DNA from 4 places in the Pseudoalteromonas sp. TAE79 genome. Region 1 is predicted to be linked to each of the others. Evidence: predicted binding sites of a transcription regulator. Region 1 holds the regulator's gene; each other region holds the start of a gene.

The links. Region 1 encodes FliA, which starts transcription of late flagellar genes. Its sites were predicted from a motif close to CTAAAGNTNNNNNNNNNNNNGCCGATA; they were not measured.
Region 2: pomA (flagellar motor protein PomA) is a predicted target of FliA. The motif match lies at 4,288-4,314, and genes of this name have one in related genera.
Region 3: L655_RS0124470 (VC2046/SO_2500 family protein) is a predicted target of FliA. The motif match lies at 5,087-5,113, and genes of this name have one in related genera.
Region 4: L655_RS0118915 (DUF5610 domain-containing protein) is a predicted target of FliA. The motif match lies at 2,200-2,226, and genes of this name have one in related genera.

The regions. Positions count from the first base shown of each region.
Region 1 is NZ_AUTL01000266.1:87,970-96,278, reverse strand. It holds gene flhF (flagellar biosynthesis protein FlhF) at 1-1,315, shown strand, start outside; gene L655_RS0121220 (MinD/ParA family protein) at 1,308-2,168, shown strand; gene L655_RS0121215 (RNA polymerase sigma factor FliA) at 2,195-2,905, shown strand; gene cheY (chemotaxis response regulator CheY) at 2,946-3,329, shown strand; gene L655_RS0121205 (protein phosphatase CheZ) at 3,347-4,120, shown strand; gene L655_RS0121200 (chemotaxis protein CheA) at 4,136-6,358, shown strand; gene L655_RS0121195 (chemotaxis response regulator protein-glutamate methylesterase) at 6,417-7,580, shown strand; gene L655_RS0121190 (flagellar motor protein) at 7,573-8,309, shown strand, end outside.
Region 2 is NZ_AUTL01000047.1:151-6,683, reverse strand. It holds gene L655_RS0101295 (DNA topoisomerase III) at 1-1,775, opposite strand, end outside; gene L655_RS0101290 (hypothetical protein) at 1,818-2,333, opposite strand; gene L655_RS0101285 (flagellar motor protein MotB) at 2,538-3,458, opposite strand; gene pomA (flagellar motor protein PomA) at 3,461-4,228, opposite strand; gene L655_RS0101275 (exodeoxyribonuclease VII small subunit) at 4,550-4,792, shown strand; gene ispA ((2E,6E)-farnesyl diphosphate synthase) at 4,795-5,682, shown strand; partial or broken gene dxs (1-deoxy-D-xylulose-5-phosphate synthase) at 5,788-6,533, shown strand, end outside.
Region 3 is NZ_AUTL01000295.1:3,243-11,551, reverse strand. It holds gene L655_RS0124495 (two-component system response regulator) at 1-394, opposite strand, end outside; gene L655_RS0124490 (MHYT domain-containing protein) at 398-3,730, opposite strand; gene L655_RS0124485 (SprT family zinc-dependent metalloprotease) at 4,047-4,745, shown strand; tRNA gene L655_RS0124480 (tRNA-Tyr) at 4,817-4,901, opposite strand; tRNA gene L655_RS0124475 (tRNA-Tyr) at 4,951-5,035, opposite strand; gene L655_RS0124470 (VC2046/SO_2500 family protein) at 5,148-5,675, shown strand; gene L655_RS0124465 (DUF6172 family protein) at 5,855-6,157, shown strand; gene L655_RS0124460 (diguanylate cyclase) at 6,428-7,267, shown strand; gene L655_RS0124455 (YchJ family protein) at 7,342-7,821, opposite strand; gene L655_RS0124450 (SulA-like leucine-rich domain-containing protein) at 7,860-8,294, opposite strand.
Region 4 is NZ_AUTL01000241.1:755-9,063, forward strand. It holds gene L655_RS0118905 (RNA-binding protein) at 1-202, shown strand, start outside; gene murI (glutamate racemase) at 165-965, opposite strand; gene L655_RS0118915 (DUF5610 domain-containing protein) at 1,031-2,170, opposite strand; gene trmA (tRNA (uridine(54)-C5)-methyltransferase TrmA) at 2,333-3,430, shown strand; gene L655_RS0118925 (DUF523 domain-containing protein) at 3,441-3,893, opposite strand; gene L655_RS0118930 (thiol:disulfide interchange protein DsbA/DsbL) at 3,953-4,591, opposite strand; gene L655_RS0118935 (thiol:disulfide interchange protein DsbA/DsbL) at 4,608-5,231, opposite strand; gene L655_RS0118940 (serine/threonine protein kinase) at 5,266-6,240, opposite strand; gene ccoG (cytochrome c oxidase accessory protein CcoG) at 6,326-7,756, opposite strand; gene L655_RS1000000128205 (hypothetical protein) at 8,045-8,309, shown strand, end outside.

The sequences.
Region 1 (8,309 bases):
ACCACAACGTAATGCTGAACCTCGTGCTCAAGCGCCACAGCAAAGCATGCATAACTTTGTAAGACCAGAGCCACAGCGTGCTAAGCCTGAGCCACAAGCAAAGGTTGCTGACAGCTTACAAGCATTACTAGAGCGACAATCACCGCGTCCTCGCTCCCCTGAACTTGCTTCTATGTTTTCACAATCGGGTATTGATACTACCGATAACTATCAAGAGCCGGCTGCGCAGCCGCGTACTAAAAATATGTTTATTCCTGAAAGTGCAGCGCCAGTTCGCCCACAAACTCAAGCCGATAGTTTAGGTTTTGATGATTTAGACCGCGATTTTGATGATTTAGATAGCCCGGTAACTGCTCGCCCACAAAATAAAAATAATGAAAGCGAAGAAATGACAACAATGCGTGAAGAAATGAACGCGATTCGTCAGTTACTTGAACATCAAGTATCAGGTTTAATGCAACAAGATATGGCGCGTCGCGATCCAACGCGTGCGTGCATGGTTGACCGTTTAGTCGGTATGGGTATTGATAAAGAAGTCGCGCAACAAATGGCATGTTTCGTACCTGACGACGTGTCTCGTCAGCAAGGCTGGAAAGCATTGCTAACAATGGTTGAAGATCAAATGCAAACAACCAATAACGAAATACTTCGCCAAGGTGGTGTATATGCGTTAGTGGGTCCAACAGGTGTGGGCAAAACCACGACAGTTGCTAAGCTTGCAGCTCTAGGTGCACAAAAGTATGGCGCCGATAAAGTTGCCTTAATAACCACTGATACGTACAGAATTGGTGCTTATGAGCAGCTTGCAACTTACGGTCGTATTATTGGTTGTGGTGTAAAACAAGTTAAAGATGCTAATGAGTTAGCTGAAGTTTTATATCATTTACGAAATAAACGTCTAGTGTTAATTGATACGGCAGGTATGAGCCAGCGAGATTTACGCTTAACTGAGCAGTTAAATACGTTAATGCGCAACCAGCGTGTGGATATTCGCAGCTACTTAGTACTCAGTGCCACAGCGCAAATTAATGTACTACAAGAAACTGTACGCCACTTTAAAAAAGTACAGTTAAGTGGTTGTATTTTTACCAAGTTGGATGAATCATTAAGTTTGGGTGAGATTATTAGTATTGCGATTCAAAATCGCCTTCCAATAGGGTATCTTACTAATGGACAACGAGTACCAGAAGATATTCGTGTTGCAAATGCTGAAAAACTAGTGAAAAAGGCTGAGCAATTATATTTAAAAAGAACAAAAGCACAACATTCAAGGCATCAAGCAGTGGCGCCAAGTACAGTAGGGATGTATGATTAACACAGTATTAGATCAAGCAAGCGGCCTGCGCAAAATGAGTCAAAACAATAACAACGGCGTTAAAGTTATCGCTGTAACCGGTGGTAAAGGTGGGGTGGGGAAAACAAATGTTTCTCTAAATACTGCTATAGCACTAGGGCAGCAAGGTAATAGAGTACTAGTACTGGATGCTGACTTAGGTTTGGCAAATTGTGATGTGATGCTTGGTTTACGTGTAGAGCGTAATTTGTCACACGTTTTGTCTGGTGAATGTGAGCTTGACGAAATTTTAGTTGAAGGTCCTGCTGGTATTAAAATTGTACCCGCTACATCGGGTTCGCAAAGTATGGTTGAGTTATCACCATCGGAGCATGCTGGACTAATTCGTGCGTTTAGCGAATTGAATACCGAATTTGATATTTTAATTGTAGATACAGCCGCTGGTATTTCAGACATGGTGCTAAGCTTCTCACGAGCAGCACAAGATGTAATGGTTGTAGTGTGCGATGAACCAACATCAATAACCGATGCTTACGCACTTATTAAAGTATTAAGCCGCGAGCATGGTGTTTATAAGTTCAAAATTGTTGCAAATATGGTCCGCAGTATGCGTGAAGGTACTGAATTGTTTGCAAAACTATCTAAAGTTACCGATCGCTTTTTAGATGTGTCAATGGAGCTAGTAGCAACGGTTCCTTATGACGAAAATATGCGCAAAGCAACGCGTCGTCAAAAAGTAATAGTAGAGCTCTTTCCAAATTCGCCAGCCGCTCTTGCGTTTAAAACGCTGGCAACAAAAGCAGTTAAATGGCCAATACCCAACCAACCATCTGGGCATTTAGAGTTTTTCATTGAGAAACTAGTAAACGGTTAATTATGACAACACTGGTGAATAGAGCTATGGGATATCAATCAACACAAAATTTAAATGTGATTGTTGAGAAGCATGCATCACTTGTTAAAAAAGTGGCATGTCATCTAATTGCTCGATTACCACCTAGCGTTCAACTTGATGATTTAATTCAATCAGGAATGATAGGCTTAATAGAAGCTTCGAAAAACTTTGATGCAACAAAAGGCGCAAGCTTTGAAACTTTTGCAGGTATTCGTATTCGCGGTGCTATGCTTGATGAAATGCGCCGTGGTGATTGGGCTCCTCGTTCAGTTCACCGTAAAAACAGGCAAGTTGCAGAAGCAATTACTGAGCTCGAAAGTAGTCTGAACCGCGAACCAACGGACATAGAAGTTGCTGAAAAACTTGAAATTTCGCTCAATGAGTACCATCATATTTTAAATGATGCGAATACGAGTAAAATATTAGGCATTGAAGACCTTGGTGTAGATGAGGATGTTATTACTCCTGTAGGCCAAGATTTAGCACAAGATAAACCTTTTAATAATGTTAAAAATGATAGGTTTAATGAGTCTTTGCTAAGTGCAATTAAGTCATTACCAGAGCGTGATGCAATGGTGCTTTCTTTGTACTACAACGATGAAATGAATTTAAAAGAAATAGGACATATACTCGATGTAAGTGAATCGCGTGTAAGTCAGATACATGGTCAGGCGATGATTAAGCTTAAAGCTAAAATCAATGACTGGATAAATTAGTAGTAAGTAAACAAAGGTTAATACCTCACTGGGGGATGTTTTGGATAAAAACATGAAAATTCTTGTAGTTGATGATTTTTCAACGATGAGACGCATTATAAAAAACCTGTTACGTGACTTAGGTTTCACTAACGTTCAAGAAGCTGATGATGGGTCTACAGCTTTGCCTATGTTGCAAAATCAAGTGTTTGATTTTGTAGTTACGGATTGGAATATGCCTGGAATGCAGGGTATTGATCTTTTAAGAGCAATACGTGCAGACGAGAAGTTAAAACATATCCCTGTATTAATGGTAACGGCAGAAGCTAAAAAAGAACAAATAATAGCTGCGGCGCAAGCTGGCGTGAATGGTTATATTGTTAAGCCATTTACGGCTGGAACATTAAAAACTAAATTAGAAAAAGTATTTGAACGCTTAGGCTAATGATGGGGGAGAGGCTTATGCCAGCACCAGCTGCGCCTCAAATAACGTTAGAACAAGCTCGTCAGCTCGTTGTTTTTTTAGAAAATGATGAGCAAGACAAAGCAAATCAGTTGATTTTAGAGGCTGCTTCTAAAGAGCAATCTGAATTATTTGCTGAAGTTGGAAAGTTGACTCGTCAACTGCACGAAGCTCTTAAAAGTTTTGAGCTTGATACTCGCTTAACTGATATAACGACAGATGCGATTCCAGATGCTAAAAAGCGGCTTAATTATGTTATAGAAATGACAGAAAATGCGGCTAATAAAACAATGGATGCAGTGGAAGAGAGTCTTCCTATAGCCCAACAGTTAGCGGACGAAATATCTCATATCAAACCGACATGGGATCGTTTAATGAGCCGCGAGATTGAGCTTGGTGAGTTTAAGCAACTTTGCCATAGCATCGATAAGTTTATGAACAACTCTCATCATAAGACTGATGAGCTTCAAAACTTAATGACAAATGTATTAATGGCTCAAGACTATCAAGACTTAACAGGTCAAGTTATTCGCCGTGTTATTGAACTTGTTAGGGAAGTAGAAGAAAGTTTACTGCATCTTTTAACTGCGTTTGCTGAACAAGACGACAGTAACAGCACCGCGAATAAAGTAGAACAACAAAAAATAAAAGAACCAGTTGCCACACAAACTTTAGCAGGTCCTGAAGGCCCTATTATTGATAAAGAATCGCGTAATGATGTTGTATCTGATCAAGATGAAGTTGATGATCTTTTATCAAGTTTGGGCTTCTAAGAGGAGAGTAACTGCATGTTTGAAGTCGATGAAGATATTTTACAAGACTTTCTTGTAGAGGCTGGAGAAATCCTAGAGCTTTTATCTGAACAGTTAGTTGAGCTGGAAAATAATCCAGAAGATACCGAGTTACTAAACGCTATATTTAGAGGTTTTCACACTGTAAAAGGTGGTGCAGGCTTTTTAGCTATGACAGAGCTTGTTGATGCTTGTCACGGTGCTGAAAACGTATTTGATTTACTACGTCAAGGCGTGCGAACAGTCAACTCAGAGTTAATGGATGTTATTTTACAAGCACTAGACACCATTAATGAGATGTTTGCGACTATCCAAAACAGAGACAAGCCTGAACCTGCAGATCCTGAATTACTTCATACTCTTCATATCTTAGGTCTACCTCCAACAGAAGCCGAAGCCAATGAAGCCTCTTCACAAACAGAGGTTGAACAACCTCATAATGAAGTGGTGGATACACCGGTAGCTGATGATGAAGATCCGTTTGCATTTGATGAACTATTTAGCGGAGCGCCTTCGGTTAGCGATGCTGAAATAGATGAAATCACTGAAGACGAATTTGAAAGCTTACTTGATGAGCTACACGGTAAAGGACAAGGTCCTGCAGTTGAAAAACCAGTAGCAAGTAGTAGTAGTGATTTTAATGGTGATATTACTGATGATGAATTTGACAGCTTATTAGATGAGTTACATGGTGTTGGCAGTTTTGGTGAAGTTACTAGCAAACCTGAACAAAATGATGCCAATAAAACACCTGTAGAACCAGCTACACCAGCGGCAAATACAGTTAATTCATCAGATGATGAAATTAGTGATGACGAATTTGAAGCGCTTCTTGATGAACTTCATGGTAAAGGTACTGCTCCTAAATCGATAGAAAGTGCGCCAGCTGCAAAACAACCTGAACCTGTTTCACCGCCAGCTAAACAAGTGAGTGAACCAGTAAAAAAAGCTGCGCCAGCTAAAGCTCCTACTCCAAAACCAGTTGAAAAAGCGCCAGAGAAGCCAGCAGCTAAAGCACCACCAGCAGCAGCTCCAAAAAAATCAGCGCCACCAGCTGCAGAAACCACCGTTCGCGTAGATACAAAACGACTCGATCAAATTATGAATATGGTTGGTGAGTTAGTTCTTGTACGAAATCGTTTGGTTAGTTTAGCGACTAACTCAGACAGTGAAGCGATGGGTAAAGCAATCTCTAACTTAGATGTAGTGACTGCGGATATTCAAGGTGCGGTTATGCAAACGCGAATGCAACCAATTAAGAAAGTATTTGGTCGCTTCCCTCGCGTTGTACGCGACTTAGCACGTAGCTTAAATAAAGATATTGATTTAAAGCTTATTGGTGAAGAAACCGATCTAGATAAAAACTTAGTTGAAGCACTTGCAGATCCACTTGTGCATTTAGTTAGAAACTCAGTTGACCATGGTATTGAAATGCCCGCTGTCCGTGAAGCTGCAGGTAAGTCTAGAACAGGTAATGTTACTTTATCAGCGTCTCAAGAGGGCGACCATATTTTGCTAACCATCAAAGATGATGGTGCAGGTATGGATGCTGAAAAACTGAAAAAAATTGCAATTAGTAAAGGCGTACTCGATCATGACCAAGCGAGTCGACTTTCTGACACCGAAGCATATAACCTGATTTTTGCACCTGGCTTTTCTACAAAAGAAGAAATATCTGATATTTCAGGCCGTGGTGTAGGAATGGACGTAGTTAAAACTAAGATCACGCAACTTAATGGCTCAGTAAGCATTCAGTCTGAACTTGGTGTCGGTACTATTTTAGAAATAAAAGTACCACTTACCTTGGCTATATTACCGACATTAATGGTCATTGTTGGCGCACAAACATTTGCGTTACCACTGGCTGGTGTTAGTGAGATATTCAATTTGGATTTAACGAAGACGAATGTAGTTGATGGGCAATTAACAATTATTGTGCGTAAAAAGGCGATACCGTTATTTTACCTTGAGCATTGGTTAGTAAAAGGCTCAGATCGTTCTCAGCGAAAATCTAAAGGTCACGTCGTTATTGTACAAATTGGTACGCAACAAATAGGCTTTGTTGTTGACTCATTGATTGGCCAAGAAGAAGTAGTGATTAAGCCGCTCGATGCGTTACTTCAAGGAACGCTAGGTATGGCAGGGGCTACAATAACTTCGGATGGTGGCATTGCACTGATTTTAGACGTTCCAAACATGTTAAAACATTACGCAGGCTAATAATAAAGTAGGTATATATTTAATATATACCTACGCATAAATTTAATAAGAGAGCTAAATGGCCGTTAAAGTTTTAGTTGTTGATGATTCAAGCTTTTTTCGCCGTAGAGTAAGCGAAATCCTTGAGCAAGATAGCGATATACAAGTTATAGGCTTTGCTGTTAATGGCAGAGAGGCTGTTGAGAAAGCAGCTCAATTGCGTCCTGACATGATCACCATGGATGTCGAAATGCCTGTGCTTGATGGTATTAGCGCAGTTAAAGAGATAATGGCGAGTAACCCAACTCCTATCTTAATGTTTTCATCACTTACACGTGATGGTGCAACAGCAACGTTTGATGCGTTAGATGCTGGCGCAATGGATTTTTTACCGAAAAAATTTGAAGATATTGCGCGCAATAATGAAGATGCAATTAAGCTTTTGCAAAGTAAAGTAAAAGATATAGGGCGAAGACGTTTACCGCGAACATTTAGAGCGGCAACACCAGTTAAACCAGCCATTTCAACTAAACCAACAAGTTCACTTTCGCAAAGAGCAAGCACATCAACAACTCAAACCAAGCAGCCTGGTAGAAGCTTTCAAAGAGCTGCGCCTGCTGCATCGACAAGTTCAAATGTTGCCTCAATGCGAGCAAGTGGAAAACAATATCAACTTTTAGCTATTGGTACTTCTACAGGTGGTCCTGTTGCTTTGCAAACTATATTGACTCAATTGCCTGCTAATTTTCCTCACCCTATTTTACTTATACAGCACATGCCAGCTGCATTTACACCCGCGTTTGCAGCGCGCTTAAACGGTTTGTGCCAAATAAAAGTGAAAGAAGCACAACAAGGCGATCGTTTACAACCAGGAACTGCTTATTTAGCGCCTGGCGGACAGCAGATGATGGTAGAGGGGCGTGGAGCAAATAGAACGCTGCGCGTATTTGAAGATCATAGCGAGAGAATAAGTTATAAACCAAGCGTAGATGTAACGTTTGCTAGTGCAGCTAAAACGTATCAAGGCGATGTACTTGCTATTGTTTTAACAGGTATGGGCGCTGATGGTCGTGATGGTGCAAGAATGTTAAAACAAACGGGGGCAACTATTTGGGCACAGGATGAGAAAAGCTGTGTCGTTTATGGAATGCCCCAAGCCATTGCTAATGCGGGGCTTTCAAGTGAAAGCTTAGCATTGAGCGATGTTGCAGCGCGTATAATGAGAGAGGTAGGTTGTGGATAAACTCTCAATATTTGGACTATTGGTAGCACTTAGTGCAATAGGTCTAGGTTATTCTTTAGAAGGCGGTGTTGTTTCAGCTTTATTTAATGGCCCTGCGCTTATTATTGTACTAGGTGGCACGCTTGGCGCTGTTATGTTGCAAACCTCTGCTAGCACATTCAAAAAGATGCTAAATATGAGCTCGTGGGTTTTTGTTGCACCACAATACGATATTGAAGACGCAATAGAGCAAGTTAAACGATGGTCTCATAAAGCACGTCAAGAAGGTTACTTAGCGCTTGAGAATGAAGCCTTAGCTCACCCAGATGCGTATGCAGCAAAAGGTTTAAGCTTACTTGTCGATGGCTGCTCAGAGCAAAAACTACGTGACACGCTTGAAATTGATTTACTGCTAGAGCGTGATCGTTTGCTTGAAGCCGCGCGTGTTTATGAAGCAATGGGGGGTTACAGCCCTACCATTGGTATTTTAGGTGCGGTGCTTGGCTTAATACAGGCAATGTCGTTTATTACCGATCCACAAATGCTTGGCGCCGGCGTTGCAACGGCATTTATTGCGACCATTTATGGTGTTGGTTTAGCTAATTTATTGTTTTTACCTATGGCAAATAAGTTAAAACAGCGTGTAGAGCAAAAAATGCTTTACCATGAAATGCTTGCTGAAGGCGTTATTGCAATAAGCATAGGTGAAAGCCCAGTAAATATAGAATTAAAGCTTGAAGCCTATCGTGT
Region 2 (6,533 bases), on a different contig from region 1:
TGTAAAAATTGCTGATAACTCATTACTTGCTGCGCGATATCACCTAAGCTCGATTCCCACTTTGCGGTTAAATCAGGACTCGCTAAACCTTGTGGTAATACGCTAATAAGGGCAAGTCCCGTTTCGGTCGCTCTAATTGACTTACCTTCACGTTTTAAAAAACGCCGCTTAAATAACAACTCGATTATTCCCGCACGTGTTGCCTCCGTACCTAAACCATCAGTGTCTTTTAATACTTTTTTAATTTGTGGATCTTTAACATAACGACTAATGCCGGTCATCGCAGCCAATAATGTAGCATCGGTAAAATAAGCAGGAGGTGATGTATGCTTTTCGACCACTTCGCCTTGCTCACAAAAAAGAGGCATACCTTTAGTTAAAGGAGGTAACGTAGCTTCATCTTTTAATTCAGACTTACCCATTAATACCTTAAAGCCCAGGCTTACATCTTGTTTTGCATTTGCTTTAAATAATCCGCCAGCGATTGTTATCTCTGCTTTAGTTTCGTTATAAATATAGTCGGGATAAAACTGAATTAGGTAATGGCGGCTTATTAATTGATATACCTTCGCTTCGTCACCGTTCAAACTCGCTGACTTTAACTGCTTAGCCGTAGGCACAATGGCATGATGGGCAGCCACTTTTGAATCGTTAAAACATTTACTACGCTTTTTTACATCAGCCCCGTTTACTAATTCACTGCTTTGCCCACCATTAGCACTTATAGCTTTAAAAATAGCTGATGCATCTTGATGGTGATCTTTAGGTAAATAACGATTATCCGAGCGTGGGTAAGTAATTAATTTATGACGTTCGTAAAGTATTTGGCAAATATCCAACACTTTTTGAGCTGGCATACCAAATGCTTTAGCCGCATCGATTTGTAGTGCAGATAAATTATAAGGTAATGGAGCACTTTGTTTTTTTTGTTTTTGGTCAAGTGAAGTAAGCTCAGCACTTTGCTTTGTAATGCGTGAAGCAACATTTTGTGCGAGTGCTTTGTTAAGTATTCGCCCTTCTTCATCTTGATGTGGCTCACATGCTTTACTAGGAACCCACTTAGCTATGAATGGCTGGTTATCTGGAGTAAGTAAATGCGCCAGTACATCGTAAAAAGGCTTAGATACAAAGTGTGCTATTTCGTTATCTCTATTAACAACAAGACCTAAAATAGGGGTTTGTACTCGCCCTACCGAAAGCACATTACCAAACCCTGCTTTTTGCCCAGCTAGTGTGTATGCACGTGTTAAATTCATACCAAATAGCCAATCAGCACGAGAGCGCGCTAAAGCAGATACACTTAGCGGAATAAAATCTCGATTAGAACGCATAGTACCCAGTGATTTTTTTACCGCCGATAAGTTTAAATCACTAATGAGTAAACGTTGCGTACTCTGCTTTTTAGCCTGACTTATTTTAGCTTCTTCAATTACTTGATCGACTAGTAGCTGGCCTTCACGGTCTGGATCGCCAGCGTGAATAAGTTGCGAGGCTTGTTTAATTAATTTTTTTAAAACAGTGAGCTGTTTGCGAGTTTTGGTTTTGGCTTTTAACTTCCACTGTTCAGGTATTATAGGTAAGTGTTCAAACTGCCACTTTTTAAAGCGCTCATCGTAATCATCGGGTTCTGCTTGTTCTAGCAAATGTCCAATACACCACGATACACAATCGCCATTAGCGACTTCTATATAACCATCATATTTTTTATGTGGTTTTGGTAACGCATCAGCAATAGCGCGTCCAAGTGAAGGTTTTTCTGCAATGTAGAGTTTCATAGCTTGCTTACCACTGTTCATATAAACAGTAGTTTAGCACAGCTATTTTAAAGGAGGGGCTTTTTTATGATTATTACCAGTTACTGTCTTATTATTTTTAATTACAATATAAATTAGCGGAAGATAACACACCACTACGGTGAGCGTATTAATTAAAGGTAAAAGCGTTTTATACATTAACGTGCTATAAGATAAATCCCAAAGGTGGCGATCAACAACGCGAAAAAGTTGTAAAATTGGTGCCATTATAACAACCAACTGACCTAAAACACATTGCCATAAATAAACTTTATCTTTTATCCCAAGATAGGCAATTAAAGCCATCCAAGCTATGTCATTAAACGCCCAGACAAGATATCTATATATATAAATATCTTTATCAAACTCTTTTAAAGAATCGTATATAAGTGCACCAAATAAGAAAAATACACCTGTGACACATACAAATCGTAATGCTAAAAAATCTTTACGCAAATAGAAAACAACAATAGCTGGGATTAAAAATAAAACCCAGCTAAGTTCAAGAAATGTAATTACCTTATCAACCCATAAAGGCATTGTTATTCTTTCGTCTTATCGTCATCTCCGCCAGTACCATTTCCAGGCATATCGCTATACTTATATTTTTTATTCACGGGCGTTCCATTACATATGTTAAGGAAATGTACTGTAAGCTAAAATGATGAAATTGCCAAGATGCTTAGGCAATTAAGTACCCTAAATTAAAACAAAAAGTAGTGAGATATAATACCAAGCAATAGCTTAACGTACATCAATAGGAGCAGACTCTTTAGCCTTACCTTGCAGGATTGATATTTCTACTCGACGGTTTCTTCGGCGATCTTCATTTGAATCGTTTGGAACAAGTGGACGAGTATCAGCTCGCCCCACTACCATCATGCGGTTTTTATCAAACCCTTGCACCGTTTGCAGCTCGCTTGCTACAGCTACAGCTCGCTTTGACGATAAGTCCCAATTATTAATATATAGCTCATTCGATACCTGAAAATCGTCGGTATGGCCAGATACAGTTATTTCGCCAGGTACATCTTTTAACAGTACACCAATATCTTGAATTATGGGTTTAAACTTAGGTTGTAAAAATGCACTACCCGAAGGAAATGAACCATTCTCTCTAATACGAATAATTATTTGCTGCCCTAAAGATTCAAGCTCAATTGCACCATCTATTATTTGCTTTTCAAGCTGCTGCGCGATTTTTTTAACGAGCTCGTTAGTTTGTTCCTGATCGGCCGCTGAAGTTGCTTGCTCTGACGATTGCTCTTGAGAAGTACTACGAGATTCGCCACCACGTTTGTCCCCGCGTTGTTCTTGCCTGCCACCAGCTGAGCTTTCATCTCCAGCCTGAAACTCTAACATTTGTTGAGTCATTTCTACTGTTTGTTGTTGAATAGTTTCTATTGGAGTGGGTTCTGGTTTGCCTGGGGTAAACTCCATAGCAATAACAGAGGTACCTTTAGGGATATCTTTTACTTCAATTTTATTCTGCACACCAAAAGCAAACTTCATAGAGCCCGCAATTTGTTTAAACTTAAGTACATCCATTTCTGAAAACGCAAGCAAGAGTACAAAAAAGCACATTAACAGTGACATTAAATCGGCAAACGTTCCCATCCATGCTGGTAGGCCTGGTGGTGGGCATTTGCACTCTTGATCAGACATAATTACTCCTCGGTATCTACTTTACGTTTAGATTCAGCTAAGTAATTTTTCAAAATACCTTCGATTACTTTTGGATTTTGGCCATCTTGTATACCTAAAATAGCATCCAAAATTAAACGCTGATTCATAGCCTCTTCGTCTTTACGCAGTTCAAGTTTTACCTGAATAGGAATTGCCACAACATTGGCTAAAAACGCACCATATAAAGTTGTTAAAAGCGCTACCGCCATTGCCGGGCCAATTGCTTTTGGGTCATCCATGTTAGATAACATTGCAACTAAGCCAATTAGAGTACCAATCATTCCCATTGCTGGTGCAATATCGGCTAATGACTTAAATAAGCCTGCGCCCATTTCATGTCGAGTAGTGGTTAAAGAGATATCTTTTTGAAGTGTGGCACGAACAACATCTGCGTCATGGCCATCAACAAGCATGTCGACGCCTTTGCGCATAAATGGATTTGGGATTTCAGCTTCTTCGAGTGCTAAAAAGCCTCCTTTACGAGCTGAATCAGCAAGCTCTACTGCTTTTTCAATAAGTTCTTCTGGCGTTTCAATTTTAAACATAAACGCTTTAGCAACAACTTTACCTATCCCCAAAAATTGCGACATGGTGAAGTTTGATAAAACAATAAAGAGCGAACCACCAAATACAATTACACTTGAAGGGGCATCGGCAAACATAGCCATTTCGCCGCTACTACTCATAAACATAGACATGACAATTAAGCCAATTGCGCCTAGGATCCCAATTATGGTTGCTAAATCCACATTTCCTCCAGAAGTTTCATGCTTAATGGCCTTATCATAAACTTTTATTATTAACTGATTATCGGCAACATATTGAATTGCTTAAGCCATTTTTATAAATAAACATAAAAAGCAGCCTTTAGCACTATTTTAGATCAAGTTATAAGGGCTACCTAATTATCAATTGATTTATTAAATCAACAGACCGCTATTAAGGCTTTATTAATGCACTTGAAATATAATTTAACGTGATAAAGGTAAAAAACCAATATCATCCTTTGACCTAGTTTAGCATTCCCCCTAAAATTGACCCCTAAATTTATTATGTAAGCTGAAATAAAGATGGCGACTAAAAAACCTGAAAACTTAAGTTTCGAACAAGCACTAGAAGAATTATCTACAATCGTTAGTGACATGGAACAAGGTGACTTATCGCTTGAGCAATCGTTAAAGCAATTTGAGCGTGGAATTGCATTAGCAAGTGCTTCATCAGGTAAATTACAGCAAGCAGAACAAAAAGTATCAATTTTGATGGGGAATGGCGAAAAGTCAGTTCTTACGAATTTTGATAATGATATGGAATAGCTGTGAGCATAAATAATTATATCGAACGTGCTCAAAAAGATGTAGTAGCGACCTTACAACAGCATTTTAAACAGCCTCTCGATACTGAAGAAACGGTAAAGAACGCCACCCAGTATGGATTATTTAATGGCGGTAAAAGATTACGTCCATTTTTAGTTTATGCCACAGGTAAAATGCTCGGCGCAAACCATCAAGACTTAAACGTACTTGCTGCTGCAATTGAGTGTATTCATAGCTATTCGTTAGTCCATGATGACTTACCAGCAATGGATGATGACGACTTACGCCGCGGACGCCCTACTTGTCATATAGAGTTTGGCGAGGCAAATGCAATTTTAGCCGGTGATGCTCTTCAAACTCTTGCTTTTGAGCTTATTGCGAATCACAAATTTGAATGCTCATCGCAAACACAAGTAAAAATGATTGCTACACTTGCCCACGCATCAGGCCTTCAGGGTATGGTTGGCGGACAAGGCCTTGATATAGCAGCAACTGATAAAGTAATTACCGTACAAGAGCTTGAGCGAATACATAAGCTAAAAACCGGAGCTCTAATTAATTGCGCAATTACACTTGGTGCACTGTGCAGTGAAAAGGCTGATCAACAAACCTTAGAAAATTTAAGTGTTTTTGGGTATGCTATAGGGCTAGCATTTCAAGTACACGACGACATTTTAGATGTTGAAGGCGATACAGTTATTTTAGGAAAGCCACAAGGCTCCGATATTGCCGCGAATAAAGCGACATATCCGGCGTTATTAGGTATGCTAGGCGCTAAAGAAAAGGCGCAAAATTTAATACAACAAGCCCATGAAGCGTTAGCAAATATAGATGCTGACACAACACTTCTTGCGTCGCTAGCAAATTATCTAATTGAGCGTGACCACTAATTTTTGCTCATACGTATTGCAATTAGCACTGACATTATTACTCAACATTAATTATTCGTAAAAGCTTTGAATTAATTAATGTTAGCGAAGGATATATATAAAACCATGACACTTGATAGTAGCAAGTATCCATTACTTAATTTGGTTGACGAGCCAGCCCAATTGCGTGACTTAGCGCAAGACAAACTCCCTGCATTTAGCAATGAGCTGCGCGATTATTTACTCAACTCAGTATCGCAAAGTAGCGGTCATCTAGCGTCTGGTTTAGGGACGGTTGAACTAACCGTTGCCCTGCATTATGTTTATAACACTCCAGACGATCGCCTAGTTTGGGATGTGGGTCATCAAGCTTATCCGCATAAAATTCTTACTGGTCGTCGCGAGCAAATGCACACCATTCGCCAAAAAGACGGTTTACACCCTTTTCCTTTTCGCGATGAAAGCCAATACGATACGTTTAGCGTAGGCCATTCAAGCACCTCTATTTCAGCTGCCTTAGGTATGTCTATTGCTGCACAAAAAGAAGGTAAAGGTCGAAAGTCTGTAGCCATTATTGGTGACGGAGCTATAACCGCAGGCATGGCATTTGAAGCGATGAATCATTTAGGTGATGTAAAATCAGACATGCTTATTATTTTAAATGATAACGAAATGTCGATTTCTGAAAATGTTGGCGCATTAACAAATCACTTTGCTCGAATTTTATCAGGTAGCTTTTATACTAACATTCGTGAAGGTAGTAAAAAGTTACTCTCAGGAGTGCCTCCGGTAAAGCAACTTGCCAGTAAAATGGAAGAGCACATTAAAGGCATGATGATCCCGGGTACCTTCTTTGAAGAATTAGGCCTAAA
Region 3 (8,309 bases), on a different contig from region 1:
ATTGCTCTGCTTGTACTAGCGACAAGTGAGTATTAACCCTTGCTCTTACAATGGCAGGGCTTATTGGTTTAGTAATATAATCTACTGCACCTAACTCAAAACCTTTGTATTCATCGCTTTCATCGCCAAGCGCAGTTACAAAAATAATTGGGATATGTGATGTTTTAGGATTTCTCTTAACTATTTGGCACACTTCAAAGCCATTCATATCTGGCATCATTATGTCGAGCAAAATTAGCTTTGGTAGTTCTTTTTCAAGTAGTGCTAGTGCGGCATCACCCGATTTAGCAAACGACATACGATATTGATTACCTAACACTTCGCGCATTACTTTTAGATTTGCAGGCTCATCGTCAACAATTAATACCCGTGGCCTATCTGTCGTAAAATCCATTAATTAATACTCATTGTTTGTTAGTTTTTCAAGTAAGGTTTCTAGTATTACGTGTGCTTTATCAAAATCAAATTCATCAAAGGCTTCGGCTATATCATCAACTTCATTTTGAAAGGTAGAAGGTGCGCCGCGTTGCAACTTTGCGAGTAGTCCATCATTTAATTCTGCGTTTTGCGCATCTTGATGAAGTGTTTCACACAATTGCTTAATCTCATCTATTGATAGAGTGTCTGAGCTATTATCTTCAGGCTTGCTATTTGGCTCATCGCAAGTATTTGATGACAGCAGTTGCGTTATAATAAGTAGTTCGTTTTTGATATCGTCTAAAAGACTAATAACTTTAGCATCACTTTGCTTGTGCTCTAAATCGGTTAATAACTTCATTAACGTTGTTAGCCCTAAGTTACCAGCAACACCTTTGAGTGTGTGAATGAGGCTATCGACATCTTTTATGTTTGATAATTTATCATTAAATAATCTCTCAAACCGCTTATCACTATCACTAACAAACTTAGTAATCTCTGTAAGTTGCTTACACTTAGAACCCCAAAGTGCTAATCCTTTTTCAAAATCTATATGCTGCGCTTTAGGATCGCTTTGCGATATAACCATTTCTTTTGCAATACCAAGCCCCAGCACTTGCGCTATTTCTTGGTTAAGCTGATTTATATCGACGGGTTTATTGGCAAAGCCATTCATGCCTGCTTTTTTAGCCGTAAGCTTATCTTGCTGTAATACGCTTGCTGTGAGTGCGATAATTGGCGTGTATTTAAGCTGCCTTTGGTTTTCTATTGCTCTTATTTTTTGTGCTGCTTGTATGCCATCACACAATGGCATATGTATATCCATTAATATGACATCAAAGTCTTGCTCTTCAAATACTTTAATCGCTTCAAGTCCGTTTGACGCTTTGGTAACTGAATGCTGATCGCGTGACAGAAGCAAAGACAGTAGTTCTGTATTTTGCTCTATATCATCAACTACTAGCACTCTAAGTGCAGGCAGTTGGGTGTGTAGACCATCAAAATAATCTATTTTAGATTCGTCACCTAAAGTAAGCGGCAATGAAAAGTAAAAACAGGTGCCTTTACCTAGCTCACTTACTAAGTTTATTGTTCCGCCCATAAGCTCTACAAGTTGTTTACTTATGGTTGTACCAAGGCCTGTACCACCAAAGCGGCGGGTAGTAGTGCCATCGGCTTGTTCAAAAGGTTGAAATACAGCTTGAATACGATCTTTTGCAATACCAATTCCGGTATCTTGCACTTCAAAAAACAGATGCTGATTTTGTGTCATGCCAACGGTGACCGTAACAGAGCCTTCTTCGGTAAACTTAATCGCGTTACCAATTAGATTGGTGAGTACTTGTCTGAGTCGATCTGGGTCGCCGTAGTACGTCGAACTTACTGATTCTTTAATATGGAGTTTAAGTTCTAAATCTTTCTTTTTAGCTTCTAGCCAAAAAGTAGAAATAATACTGTCTATCACTGGTTTTAAGCTAAAGTGGACTGGCTCAATGGTGAGCTTACCGCGTTCTAGTTTTGCAGAGTCAAGAATTTCATTTAACAATCTTAGCAATGAACGCGCTGCATTATTTACGGTAACCAAGTGCTTTTGTTGTTCTTGATCAAGTGGGGTGTCCATTAATAGATCGCTAAAACCTATTATAGAATTCATTGGGGTGCGTATTTCATGGCTCATATTAGCCATAAAAGATTGCTTTGCATGAGCAGCTTCTTCAGCTTTAAATTTAGCTTGCTCTAGTTTTTCTTCATATTCTTTGCGTTCAGTAATATCGACTAAAACACCATCAATCCACTTTGGGTTGCCTTGAGCATCAAAGTTGATACTCCCTTTATCTAACAACCACAAAATTTTACCATTTCTATGTCTAATTCGGTATTCAATAGAATATTGAGATTTTGCATCAACAGCTTTAGTGACTTCATCAACTATTTGTTTTTGTTCTGATTTCAAGACCAAGTCATTAAACTCGATACAATGCTCTGTAAACTCATTTGGGTTATACCCTGTAAGCTCAATTATATTTGGACTAATAAATAACATAGTCCAGTTGTCATCAAACTTGCATCTAAACGCTACTCCGGGCATGTTATCGATAAGAGAGCGGTATTTTTGTTCTTTCTCTTCTAAACTTTGCTGCAAAGCGCGTTGTTCGGTCAAGTCGGTGATAAAGCCAACATATAAAGGGTTATGGCCCGGCTGATTTACTTCGCCTATACCTAAGCGAATAGGAAAAACATGTCCGTTCATGTGTTTTGCATATACATCACGGTTTATGCCTATTATTTTACCTAGATCAACATTGTGAGCATTTAAGAGGTATTCGTCGTGGTGCTTGGCAATGTTATCGTCCATTAGCATTTTTACGTTTTTGCCTTGAACTTGGTTTTCTTGCCAGCCAAAAATTTTACTTGCGGCTTCATTAAAACTTAAAATAATACCAGTATGGTCAATGGTAACAATGCCATCTATAGCGGTGCCTAAAATAGCATTTAGACGGGATTCTTTTGCCGACTTATCCTCAAGTAGCATGCGATAGCGAACCATACCATTTATTACACCAACCACGCTTGTAATCGCGATAGTTGCTGTGGCGACTGCAATGGCGATAAAAGTTAGTCCTGCGGTTGCGTTAGCATCATCATAGATTAGTGGCGATGTAGCTACAAAACGTGTAGCGGCCATACCCATATAGTGCATACCAGCAACAGCACACCCTAAAATAACAGCGCTAATTGAGTTATTTTGAAGAGGTGATAAAGAGGGTAAAAAACGCTCAAGATTAAAGCGACTGTAAAGGGCTATAAAGGACAGGGCTACAGCAACAATGATTGATAACGCACATATCAATGGATCATATCTAAGTAAAGGAGCAAGATCCATTGCAGCCATGCCGCTATAATGCATAGTGCCAATGCCGGCTCCTAGTAACACGGAGCAAATCGACAATACTTTTAGATTCCCTTTACTATTTACTAGCATTGATACAGCGTACTGACATGCAATAAATGCTGGTATAAAAGAAAGGAGAGTGATTGTTGGATCATAATCAATATTAGTACACAGTGAAAAGGCAAGCATACCAATAAAGTGCATACTCCAAATACCAGCCGAAAAAACAGTAGCAGCGGTCACATTTGCTAAACGTTGGTAGCTGGGAAATTGAGTTTCTTTTGCGAGATCTATAAGTCGAATGGTGAAAAAGGCTGCAAAAATAGCAATTAGCAATGACATTGAAACTAATAGAGGATCGTAAACGCCATTAACGATTAAGCTAGGATCTTGGTCTGTGATAAAAAAAGCTGATAACATAATGGCTCAAAATATAATCTTTATTTATTAAGTTTAATCTAATTAATTAATAAATAAACCGTTAATTCAATGAAGTGAATAAAATAACGAATTTATTACTTTTAGTTTTCTTTTATTTATCAGGGATTAGTTTTTTAGTTGGTGTTTTTTATTCTAATGTATTGCCTGTCACAGGACTAAGTTAGATTTATATGGTCATATTTAAGTTTCTATCGAGTAACCTTAAGAAAACTAATGAATTGGCTTAACTAAGCGAAAATTACACCTTATTTGGTTTTATTAGTTGCTGGTGAATTTTCTCGTAGCAATATCATTAATGAGTATGAAAGTGTTTGAATATCAGTTAAAGAAAAGTATAAAACGTAAAACGGTTGCCATTAAAGTACATAACAAGAAGGTGACTGTATATGCCCCTCAGTTTGTTAGTAATAAACACATCCAAGAATGGCTTTTTGATAAGCAGGTGTGGGTAAATGCTCAATTAACTAAACAGCACAATATTGCTGATAGCAGACAGAGCCCGCTCAAAGACAAACAAATTTTAATTTTTGATAGCATTGCAAATATAGAGTTTAAGCAAGGTACTAAGTCCGAAGTAATAAACAGTAACGACAGCTTGCTTATTACGCACTCTTCGCGCGTTAAAAATACTTCGCAAAAATATCAGCAACTTCTTGAAGAATATTTAAAAGAGCAACTAACTGCATATATAGAAATGCGTTTAGCGTACTTCTGCGCACAAATGGGTGAAGAATTACCTACGAGTCTAAAAATAGCTATTTATAAGCGAAAGTGGGGAAGTTGTAATAGTAAGCGAGAGCTAACATTTAATTTGCATTTAATCGGAGCGCCTTATCATGCTATTGATTATGTGATTGTCCACGAGTTAGCGCATTTACGTCACTTAAACCACAGTAAAGCTTTTTGGCAACACGTTGAGCATTTTTTTCCTAATTATAAAGCATCATCAACATGGCTAAAGAAAAACAGTATGAGTTTACAATGGGTATTTTGAAGTTAACCTGAATATAGGAATATAGGAATATAGGAATATAGGAATATAGGAATATAGGAATAGTAGAGAAGTGGTGGAGGGAGCTGGATTCGAACCAGCGAAGGCTGAGCCGTCAGATTTACAGTCTGATCCCTTTGGCCGCTCGGGAACCCCTCCACACTAATTTTATTGCATTTGGCCCCACTTAACTTAGCGGTAAGAAAAGTGGTGGAGGGAGCTGGATTCGAACCAGCGAAGGCTGAGCCGTCAGATTTACAGTCTGATCCCTTTGGCCGCTCGGGAACCCCTCCAATGCAACGGCGCTGATAATAGCAAATTGCGTATTTAAGTAAAGAAAAAAGCTAAAGAAAATTGAAATAAAGCCGATAAATATCTATCAGTTACCACAATCGACTAAAGACTATGCAAATAGATGATTTGTTAATCACAGAGAGTCAGTTAAACAGTAGGCTCAATAATAGTGTGCATGAAAATCGTCGTGGCGAATTTTCTCTATTATTAGCGATGCTGTCACATGACGCACTCGACTTTAGCCAATTTCATTTACCAAAAACTGAAATAGATAATTTAGTTATAGAAGAAGAGGCATTAAGAAAGCAATTTGGCGCAGGTCCAAAGCAACTTTTAGCCCCTGATGAATACAATATGTTGGTTGGACAGTTTAATGCATCATTAATATCTCAAGAAGGGGAGCGCTGCGGTATGACAAGTATTAAGCTAAGACAGTACTTAAAGCCTGAACCACTTGCGATTAGAAATGATGATAAGCATATTCCACTTAATATAATAGATAACTGTGAGCTTGCTGTCAGAAGAAGAATTAAAAGCGAACAAACACAACTTGCTAATCCTCCTATAGATGCAGCTGCTTTTTACGACAGCCTTAATAATGATGCAATACATCAACCACTTCAGCTTATTGCGGTGTGATATATGATTGTAATAATCATCAGTTAATATATGCTTTATAACGGGTCTGCTTTATATATTTGCTAATAATTGATTTAATGAAAAAAAAGCATCCAAAAATTAAATGCAATTGCTATAATGGCGTCAAATGGTATGACATGAAATGCCATTATCATTAAACCAAGGTAATTAGGAACGTAATGAAGAAAACATTCACGCTAAATCACGAGAAAATCAAATACCCTCGTATGGTTGATGCTGCAAAGCACGAAGTGAAAAAATATTTGAAAAGAGAGCGTAATAAAACGCTACCTGAAGATGCTGACTATTGGGCATTTGACTGTAAGTTTGGTAACACAGCTGAAGATGCGCAAGTTGTGCACGTTGCTGAATTAAGTAACCAAATTGGCGAAATTGAAAAGCAAGGTTTGACCTCTTTCTACGTAGAGATTTTAGCTCGACCTGCTCAACGTCAGCAATTAGATTTAGATGATGACGAATAATACTTAACTAAATTAAGTATTCAAAGTTATAAAATGAGTCCAAGTGGCTCATTTTTTGTTTTTATGCAGTAAAGATTTACTAAAAAGTATTTTTATTAGTAACCAATAAGTAGAACCCCTCTTAATTAACATTTGCATAACAAAATGTGATGCTATAGGCTGTTTTTAATTAAAAAAACAAAACATTTTTACTATGCCAATAAATTACTCTGACCATCAATTAAAACTAAGTTTAAAGAATTCTAAAGTACTTATAGTTGACGATCAGTTATTAAGCTTAATCGTATTAAAAAAATATTATCTGAGCATTTTAGTGTAACAACAACGAGCTGTGGTGAGGATGCGATTGAAATTTGTAAACATAATCCGCCAGATATAATACTACTCGATATTAATATGGAAGGAAGGAGTGGTATTGAAACATGTCTAAAATTAAAAAATATATCTGAAACACAAGATATCCCCGTTATTTTTGTAACCTCATCTGAAAATCAAGAAGAAGAGTGCTGGGAAGCAGGGGCTGTAGATTTTATAAAGAAACCAACTAACTCGGAAACTTTATATAGAAGAGTGCGCGCCCATATCACGATGAAACTTCAACATGACTTACTCAATCAAAAAGTATTTCTAGATGATTTAACAAAGGTATTCAATCGTCGTTATTTTGATGCGCATTTTTCTAAAATGGAACGAAGCGCCTTACGAGAAAAAGTTGACTATGCACTATTACTCATCGATATAGATTACTTTAAGCAATACAATGATATCTATGGTCATGTGCAGGGGGATACGGTGTTAAACCTAGTAGCACAAACTATTACTAATAGTTTGCAAAGGCCAACCGATTTTGTTGCGCGTTATGGCGGCGAAGAGTTTGTAGTTGTTTTACCGCATACAAGCACTGAAGGTGCAATTTGTGTTGCTGATAAAATTAAACAAAATGTGGCCGATTTAGGAATATTACACAAATATTCAGAATATGATTTTGTGACTATTAGTATTGGCGGTGCAACCCTACAACCATACGTAAATAACAAAAACACGTTGCAGATCGCAGATGAAAAAATGTATGAGTCTAAAATGCAAGGGCGTAACAAAGTGTGTTTTTAAGTTTAGTTAGCTAATAAATCACTCTGCCACTTAAAAACACCTTTTAGGCGATAAATATTAAATAAGATTATTTATTACATGCTATGACATTTTTTGTACTTTTTATTGCTACCGCATGGGCAGTTATCATTTCTGCCCACTTTAATATCTTCAACAGGATATATAGTGCCATCTAAATAACGCCATTGAGTGTTTTCTTTAATAAACTGCGATTTTTCATGAAGCTCACAAAATAAGTTTTGATAAAAATATTGGGCTTTAAATTCTACAGTTCCAGTATCGCCATCATGGCTTGAGTCAATTAAATCAAGACTTATAAATCGACAGCTGTTAGCAAAATCATTGATTTCTTTAACCGGGTTTTCAGCTTGTTTTTCTTTTGCGTAGGTTTGATAAACATATTTTGCATTTTTAATAACATAAGCGCTGAATCGTGAGCGCATAAGTTGTTCAGGAGTGTCAGCTTGCTTTACAGATAAGTGAAGCGGCTCGCAGCAATCGGCATAATTGTGCCCACTGCTGCAAAAACATAGTATGGCATTGAGTGAAGTCATAATAATAATACAAAGTCTAAAACATTAGTTTAACAAGCTTATTGAGCGAGTGGTATCTCTGTTGTTTGTGCGTTTTTAGTAAAACAGTATAGTTTTGTATTCGTTTTACTTAAATCGAACGATAGATTTGTAAGTAGTTGGTTATTAACTATATCGGTCCAGGTGATTACCGCTGCAAAGTTTCCATTATGTAATGCAGAATTTAATACATACTCTAGATTTACTAGGTGCTTCTGTCTAATAACAAGTAATTTACTTGTATCAATAGAGCATGAGTCAAGTAAAGCTTTGCTAGGTACATGATCTGGCGCAATTAATAACGTCCATGCATTAGAGCTATTGTATTGGTGTAATACTTTTAAAAGCTCAAAGGTCGCTGAAATTTCATCTCCAATTTGGATCAAATTTACGCAATCGCTTTGCTCGTCTTGTTGGTAACTTTTAACTGTTCTTACGGTAATAGGCTGTAACATAATTTCACTCACTGG
Region 4 (8,309 bases), on a different contig from region 1:
TGTTCGTTTATTAAAGGATAAGAATACTGGCAAACGTCGTGGCTTTGGTTTTGTTGAAATGGCGCAAGCTGATGCAGACAATGCAATTGCTAACTTGAACGATAGCGAGTTCCAACAACGTACTTTAAAGGTACGTGAAGCAAAACAAAAACAAGAAGATGATTCTAATGCTCTACGTACTGAGACGGATCAGTCAGTGTAACTAGCTTTACCGCTAGCTTATTGCTAAACACATCAGCCGTTGCATAATATTGCAGCGGCTTTTTTATGTCTGTTTGTTTATCCACACATAAGTTAAGTTGGTTAAGTAGGAAGTTGACTCTATTTGCTATCGCTACACCTGAATCAAGTAATTTTACATTCCCTTCAAAGTACTGACTAATCGGCCCTGCTAATATCGGAAAGTGCGTACACCCTAGTACAAGTACATCTATAGTTTTATCTATATGTAGTTCATCAAGTACTTGATACAACTTATTTGTATCTAAAGAGCCTGTAAAAAAGCATTCCTCAGCTAACGTTACTAATTCAACACTGCTATATAGATTAACGATTACATTACGTGCATGTTCAGCAATTAATGTTTTTGTGTATGAACTGGCGACCGTTGCCGGTGTGGCTAACAAGCCAATATGATTTGAGCATGTTAATTCTGCCGCAGGCTTTATTGCTGGCACAACACCTACAATAGGAATATCCGTAATTTGGCGAACAGCGCTGAGTGCAGATGTAGAAGCTGTATTACACGCTATTACAATTAAATCGACGTTAAGCGTGTTGGCTTTGATGAAATAAATAAGTGAACATAATCGGTTAATTATAGTTTGTTGGGATTGAGCACCATAAGGTAGTAATGCATTATCCATAAAATAGCTGTACTGAGCATTGGGGATACTTTGCTTGATATGTTCAAGTACAGTAGTTCCACCAATACCTGAATCAAAGACCATTATATGCGCTGACAAACTACCGTTCCTACTTTACTTTAAGATCGGCAGTTTGCCATGAGGTTTTTATAAAAGAAAGTAGTTTAACTTTGCGTGGTTTCTAAATCAGTAAGCCTGTCGGCTGCTGAATTTAACTGATTAAGGTTTTCGAACATAGACTTTGTATAATCTACTAACTTATCTATTTGTTCCTGATCTTGATTTAACCATTGGAGAATGCCAGCTAGCTGATTTTGTAATCCAAGCTCACCCGCTTTTTCAAAAGCATTTTTAAGGTCGTCATTAAAAGGGGCTAAACCCTCTGCTACTTGTTTTTCTGGTGCTGGTTTATATTCTTCATAGCTTTTAACTGTTGCTATTGTTTTTGTTTGGCGTAAATCCATAGAAAAAGCCACCAGCTGATCGCTGTCTAAACTCAGCTCTTGCGCTTGTTCAAATGCTTCATCTAAATCACCACCAAAAAAGGTTTTACTTAAATCTTGTAAGTCTTCCATCATCGCATTAATAGCTTCTTGCTCTTGCTCGTTTAAGTCACCATTTACCGACATCGAAAATGATACCTGTCGAGATTGCGATGATGGGCTTGCAAACGACTCACTATTACTATTTTGCTGATAGCCACTTGCCGATTGAGATTCAAATGCATCAGCAAAGCTAATACTTACCTCATCGCCTTCTGCGGTTGTAAATTTATATTCTGCATTACTCGTCATACTGACGTATTGGGCCTGGCTTATATTTACGCTGGCAGGTTGTGGGTTAAATAACGACTCTTCAAACTTATCCAGCCCATTGTAAATTCCCTCTTTGGACTTATTAATGCCCTCTTCCATGTCATCATTAAATACGCCAGTACCTTTGAGTTCATCAACAGCGTCATCAATCCCTATTTGGACTCCTTTGCGCGCATCGCCTAGCATATCTTTGAGCTTTTCGTCATCAGCGCCGTTAGCTTTTGCTTTATTTACAGCACTACTTACAAAATCGAGCACGTTTTTTACTATTTCATCAAAATCAAATAGTGGTTTATCTGCTTTTTTTTCTGCTATAGGTAATCCAAGCTGCTCAGCCATTTTATCGCCAAGCACCTTTGCGGCCAACTCTCGGCCTCGTTGTTGATAGCTATCTTGAGGAGACGTAATTGTAGGTTGCTGTATATCAGCTTTATTATTGAATTTATTGATGTTGTTGTTTGGCGTAAAGCCATAATTACCTATTTTCATTATTCGTCTCCTAAGCGTGCGTAGTTTATTATCGGCTATAACAACAAAAACTAAAGTACAATGTTCAATAAAACAGCATAAATGCTAGCCAAAACTAGACAAATACGCAGCGCTCCCTACAATAGCGCCGATAAACAGATCTTAGATAAGGTAGTAGCGTTAATGGCAGTTATTAAAATAGATACCACACAGTACCAAGCGCAGTTAAGTGAAAAAGAGCAGCGCATTAGTACGCAGTTTCAACGTTTTGGTGTGGAGCAACTAGAAGTATTTAGCTCAGAGCCAACTAACTACCGCCAACGTGCTGAATTTAGAGTATGGCACGACGGTGACGATCTGTTTCACATTATGTTTGATCAACAAACAAAAGAAAAAATCCGTGTTGATACATTTGACCCAGCAGCGCCTCTAGTAGGTGAAATAATGCAGGTGATGATTGAAAATCTTAAGCCTTGTGAAATATTACGCCGTAAGTTATTTCAAATCGATTACCTATCAACGCTAAGCGGTGAAATTTTAGTAAGCTTGCTTTATCACAAACCACTGGATGATGAATGGTTAAGTGAAATTAAAGCACTGAAAGAAAAGCTTAGCAGTAAATACAAAATTGACTTTATAGGTCGTGCTCGCAGACAAAAAGAAGTACTAGGTGATGACTTTGTAACTGAACGTTTAACAGTTAATGGGCAAGAACTTATTTATCAACAAGTAGAAAATAGCTTTACTCAGCCTAATGCAAAAGTAAATATTAATATGCTGGAGTGGGCACAAGATTTATGTAAACCACTTAAAAATGATTTACTAGAACTGTATTGTGGTAACGGTAACTTTTCAATTGCATTAGCGGGCTGTTTTAATAAAGTATTAGCGACGGAAATATCAAAATCATCTGTTCATTCTGCTCAATACAATATTGCTAAAAATAACGTAGAGAACCTAGATATTATTCGTATGTCTAGTGAAGAGTTTACCCAAGCAATGAATGGCGAGCGTACTTTCTCTCGTTTAGAGGGTATTGACCTTAAAAGCTATGACTGCCAAACCATATTAGTTGATCCACCGCGCGCGGGCATGGATGAATTAACGTGTGACTTAGTAGCTAACTACGAAAGCATAATTTATATATCGTGTAATCCTGAAACCCTTGAACGTGACCTTGATCACCTAACACGTACGCACAACGTTAAGCGCTTTGCTATATTTGATCAGTTCCCATATACACATCACATTGAGTCGGGTGTTTTCTTACAGCGCAAATAACCAGCCAAAATTAAAGTGCCAGTACTTTTATAAGTGCTGGTATTTGCTCTTCACTAAATACTTGAATACCATTTTTTATTAATAATGCTGTAGTTAAACCTAGCCCTTCGATTTTTACTCCGTGATGCTTTCCATCATATATTGTATTTCGTCCGCAAGAAGGGCTCGATTCTTTAAGTAGAGCAAAACGAACTTGATTCTTTTTACAGAGTTCTAGCGCTATATTAGCTCCAGTTTGAAACTGTTCTGTTACATCTTCTCCTAAATTAGTAACTACACTCCCCTGTATTATTTCAGCAGGAGCTCTAGGAGTAGGAAGCCCACCAGCGACCTCAGGACAAAACACAATTAATCTATTTTGTTTTTGCCACAAATTAAGCTGTGGATGCAAAATTGCGTGTCCTCTGCCATCGTAGCGAACAGGCTGCCCTAGCAAACAACTCGATACTAATATTTTTTCCATCGCTATATCCTTATAAAGCAAAAAAGCTCCTTAAGGAGCTTTTTTTGTTTTAGCTAAACTTACTTGTTAGCTAAGTAATTTATTAATTTGCTAATGTCTTCAGGTTTAGTAATACCCGACTCACGACCTAGGTTTAATTTGTACTTACCATTTACAATAAAGGTAGGTACGCCACGTAGTGCGCCTTTTTCTTTAAAGTAGTCTTGATCGCGTTTCATTTTAGAGCTTAGCGTACGTACCGAGAAGCTTTTAAACAGCTTATTAAACTTATCACCATCAACGCCCTGCGCTACAAATATATCTTTTACATCTGCAAGCTCATTAAATTTAGCGCGCTTTGTATGGATATGATTAAAGATTGCAGAAATAATCTGATCTTTTTGTGGAAGCACTTCTGCAGTAGCGAGTGCTTGGCTCATCATCTGTTGGTTTTCTGGGTCACGTACACCTACAAAATCAACATGGCTCTTTTTAAATTTAACGTTTTTATCAAGCTTAGGCTTAAACTCACCAATTAGTGCTTCCATGTTATTACATGCAGGGCAGTAAAATGAGAAGAACTCTTTAACCTCAGGCTTTTTAGTTGCACGCTCAGAAACTACGTCGTAATGCACGCCTTCTTCATACGTTGCTGCAAAGCTTGTTGCTGCCATAGGAAGTAATATTGCAAGCAAACCTGCTTTAACTAATTTAATCATTATTATACTCCGAAATTTATAGTGCTAATAAAAACGCTACTAACTCATCAAGTTCTTTTTGATTTTTGATGGTGTTGAGGTTTATTTTATATTTATCGTTAACAATAAAAGTAGGTACACCTGTAAGTGCGCCTAATTTTGAATATTTATTCTGTTTGTTTTGCATTGCTTGCTCAGCTGAAATAACAGGCATGCTTGCAATCTCTTGATCAAATGTTGCGCTATCAATACCATTTACTTCAAGTAATTTTTTAACGTCTTTCATTTCAGTTAATGGTGCACGTTGAACATGGATACTTTTAAAAATTTGATCGCTAATACTTTGCGCCTGACCATGCTGCTTAGCAATTAAGTAGGCAAAGCTTAAATTACTTTGTGCTTGTGGTGACACGCCACCTAAAAAGTTAACGTGGTTTTTAATAAACTCAGCGCCTTCTGGCAAGCCTTTTTCAATTGCTTTTGCTACTGGTTCAAACTTAAAGCAATGTGGACAGTAAAATGAGAAAAACTCGGTTACTTGCGGTGACTTGCTTTTGTCTACATCTATAACAGTGTATTGATTATCAACTTCAAACTGTGCAGCAAGTGCTGCAAATGGTAAACATAAAAGTAATAAACTCAGTTTTAATTTTTTAAGCATTTGTATCTCGTTGTACTTGTCTTTAAATAAAATATTACGGCAATAACTTTAACGGTGCTTCTTGCAATGCTGCAAGTTGCTCTTTCAGTGCTAAAATTTGTTGCTCCCAGTATTTGTCCTCAGCAAACCATGTAAAGTTCCGCACAAAAGCAGGATCACTCCATCGTTTAGCTACCCATCCCATATAATGAATAATACGCATTGCTCGCAGCGGTTCAATTAATTTGAGTTGAGAGTGATCAAAATCACAAAACTCTTCATACGCATTTACAAGGGTGTCTAACTGTAACAGTTGCGTCGCTCTATCGCCACTGAGCATCATCCATAAATCTTGGATTGCAGGACCTTGGCGGCTGTCATCTAAATCAACAAACATTAGCGCATCACCTGCCCATAAAATATTACCAACGTGGCAGTCACCATGTAAGCGAATACTTTGCACATCTTTATACTGTTTTTGCGCCTGCTCTATCACTAAATCTAAAATAGTATAAAAGGCAGTATTTATTCCCATGGGCACTAAGTTACTTTTTTGAAGATGAACTTTGGCTGTATGCAAATACTCCTCGCAGGTTACTGTTGGCCTGTAAGTAAAAGGTTTTGTTTTAGCTACTTGGTGCATACGGCCAATCAATCGCCCCATTACATCAAGCTGATCTAAATTATCAACCTCAAATAAACGCCCGCCTACACTTGGAAACAACACAAACAAATACCCTTCGTGTTCAAACAAGCTTTGCCCATTATATAAAATAGGGGCAACAACGGGTACTTCTGCATCCGCTAGTTCAAATGCAAAGTCATGCTCTTCTTGAATTTGCTCTTTACTCCATCGCTCTGGGCGATAAAACTTCACTACGTAACGCAGGCCATCATCCGCTTTAAATTGGTACACTCTGTTTTCATAGCTATTGAGCGCCAATAAACCAGATTCGGCGTACACACCTACGCTTTCTATTGCATCGAGTATTAGGTCTGGTGTTAAGTCAATAAAACTAAATTTACTCATACTCTTCTTATATAAAATAAAAGCGGGTTATATACCCGCTTTTGTTAATTGCTATATCAACTTACCTAATTAAGGTAAGTTGCGATTATCGCGCTTTAAAAAAGTTACTCGACTGCGATATTGTCTCATCCGGCTCATCTACCGGTGAAAGCACAAAGTTAAACTCAGTCATCGGCGCCTTCAAATCATAAGGGTCCATTACAAGTGACAATGGCACGTTATGAGATTCCCCTGCCTGCACAGTAAATGACTGCTTACCAATATACTTAAAGTTATCTAACCCTTGTACTTTAATATTAAAGGTTTGCTCGTACTGCGCTTTATTAATTACCTTTAATGTATAGGTGTTCTCTACTAAACCATCAAAATCGACACGATATAATTGGTTTCGGTCACGAATAATATCAAAGTCCATTGTTTTACGCAGTGCTATATTAGCGACAAGCGCTCCCGTAAGCACAACAAGTATGACCGTGTAACCAATAATTTTAGCTCGCAGTGGATTCGTTTTATTTTCTGGGGTTTCGAGATTTCGCTCAGTCGTATATGAAATAAGCCCACGCGGATATTCCATTTTATCCATTACGCCATCACACGCATCAATACATGCACCACAGTTGATACACTCAGCTTGTAGCCCATTTCTAATATCAATACCTGTTGGGCACACTTGAACGCACAAGTTACAGTCTATACAGTCGCCTAACTCTAAATCTTTATGGTCTACTTTACGTGAACGAGGACCACGGCTTTCACCTCGGCTTTCGTCGTACGTTACTGTGTATGTGTCTTTATCAAACATAGCTGATTGAAAACGAGAGTAAGGGCAAATGTGTAAACACATAATTTCTCGCATCCAACCGGCATTACCATAGGTACACGCAGCAAAGAAAATAATGCTGACTAGTGCATAACCGCCTATATCAAACGTTACAAAGTCAGGGAGTAACTCCCTTATTGGCGTAAAATAACCCACAAAAGAAATTGCGGTATACAACGAAAACAATACCCAACTAGTATGCTTTGCCGTCTTACGCCAAAACTTATCAAAATTCATGGGTCGTTGATCGAGTTTTTTACGTTGATTAGCCGTGCCTTCAAGCTTTTCTTCGAACCAAATAAAAATAAAAGTCCAAACAGTTTGCGGACATGTGTAGCCACACCACACCCGTCCATAGAAGGTGGTCACTAAAAACAACGCAAATGCTGCCAACATAAAGATAAACGCTAATATAGTAAAATCTTGAGGCCATAGCGTTAAACCAAAAATATTGTATTTTTGACCAATTAGATCAAACAGCACAGCTTGCTGGCCATTAAAATTAATCCAAGGTAGTAACATAAACGCAAGCAGGCCTAAGAAGCCAATGCGCTGTCTAAGTAATTGATGTAGGCCTTTTACAGCACGCACATAAATACGATTTCGGGGATTGAACCTATCATCTTGACGGCTTAAATCCGGTTTTTGGATTTTCACCTCTACAGGGATATTCTTTACTTTAATTTGCTTGTCCATCGAAGTTCCTCAACGCCGCTTGGAAATAAAAATCCAGCAATACTCAAGTACTCTATACTTAAAGTTAGCAAGTTACTTGCTAGGCATATTTACTTTAATAAATTGCCTTCTCGAATACTTTCAGATATTTCAGAAATATCTGACTGCTGTTAACCATTATAACAATGTTGGTTAAAATTACTGGCATAGATTGCTAATAATTTATTCATCCCAGTTACTTGCTTTTAAAATGCAGTTTATTACACTGCATGGTAATTCAACCCTACTTAGATCAAGGTTTACGTATCCATGAAAAAATTTATTATTTTGGTAGTTGTGATCCTTGCCTTTTTTACAATCGATCACCCACTTATAAAAGAACCTCGCGAAAGGTTACTAGGTGAAGGCATCGGCTTTTTAAGTGATGCAAGCAAGGTCAATAGAAGCCCAGCTGCAAATATGGCTAAAAATAGGATCAGCAGTCAACTTAAACTATCTGAATCTGAAGGTGAGTATGTAGAAAAAACGTTTACAACAGATGACTCTGTTCAGTTATTTCACCTACGCTATTGTC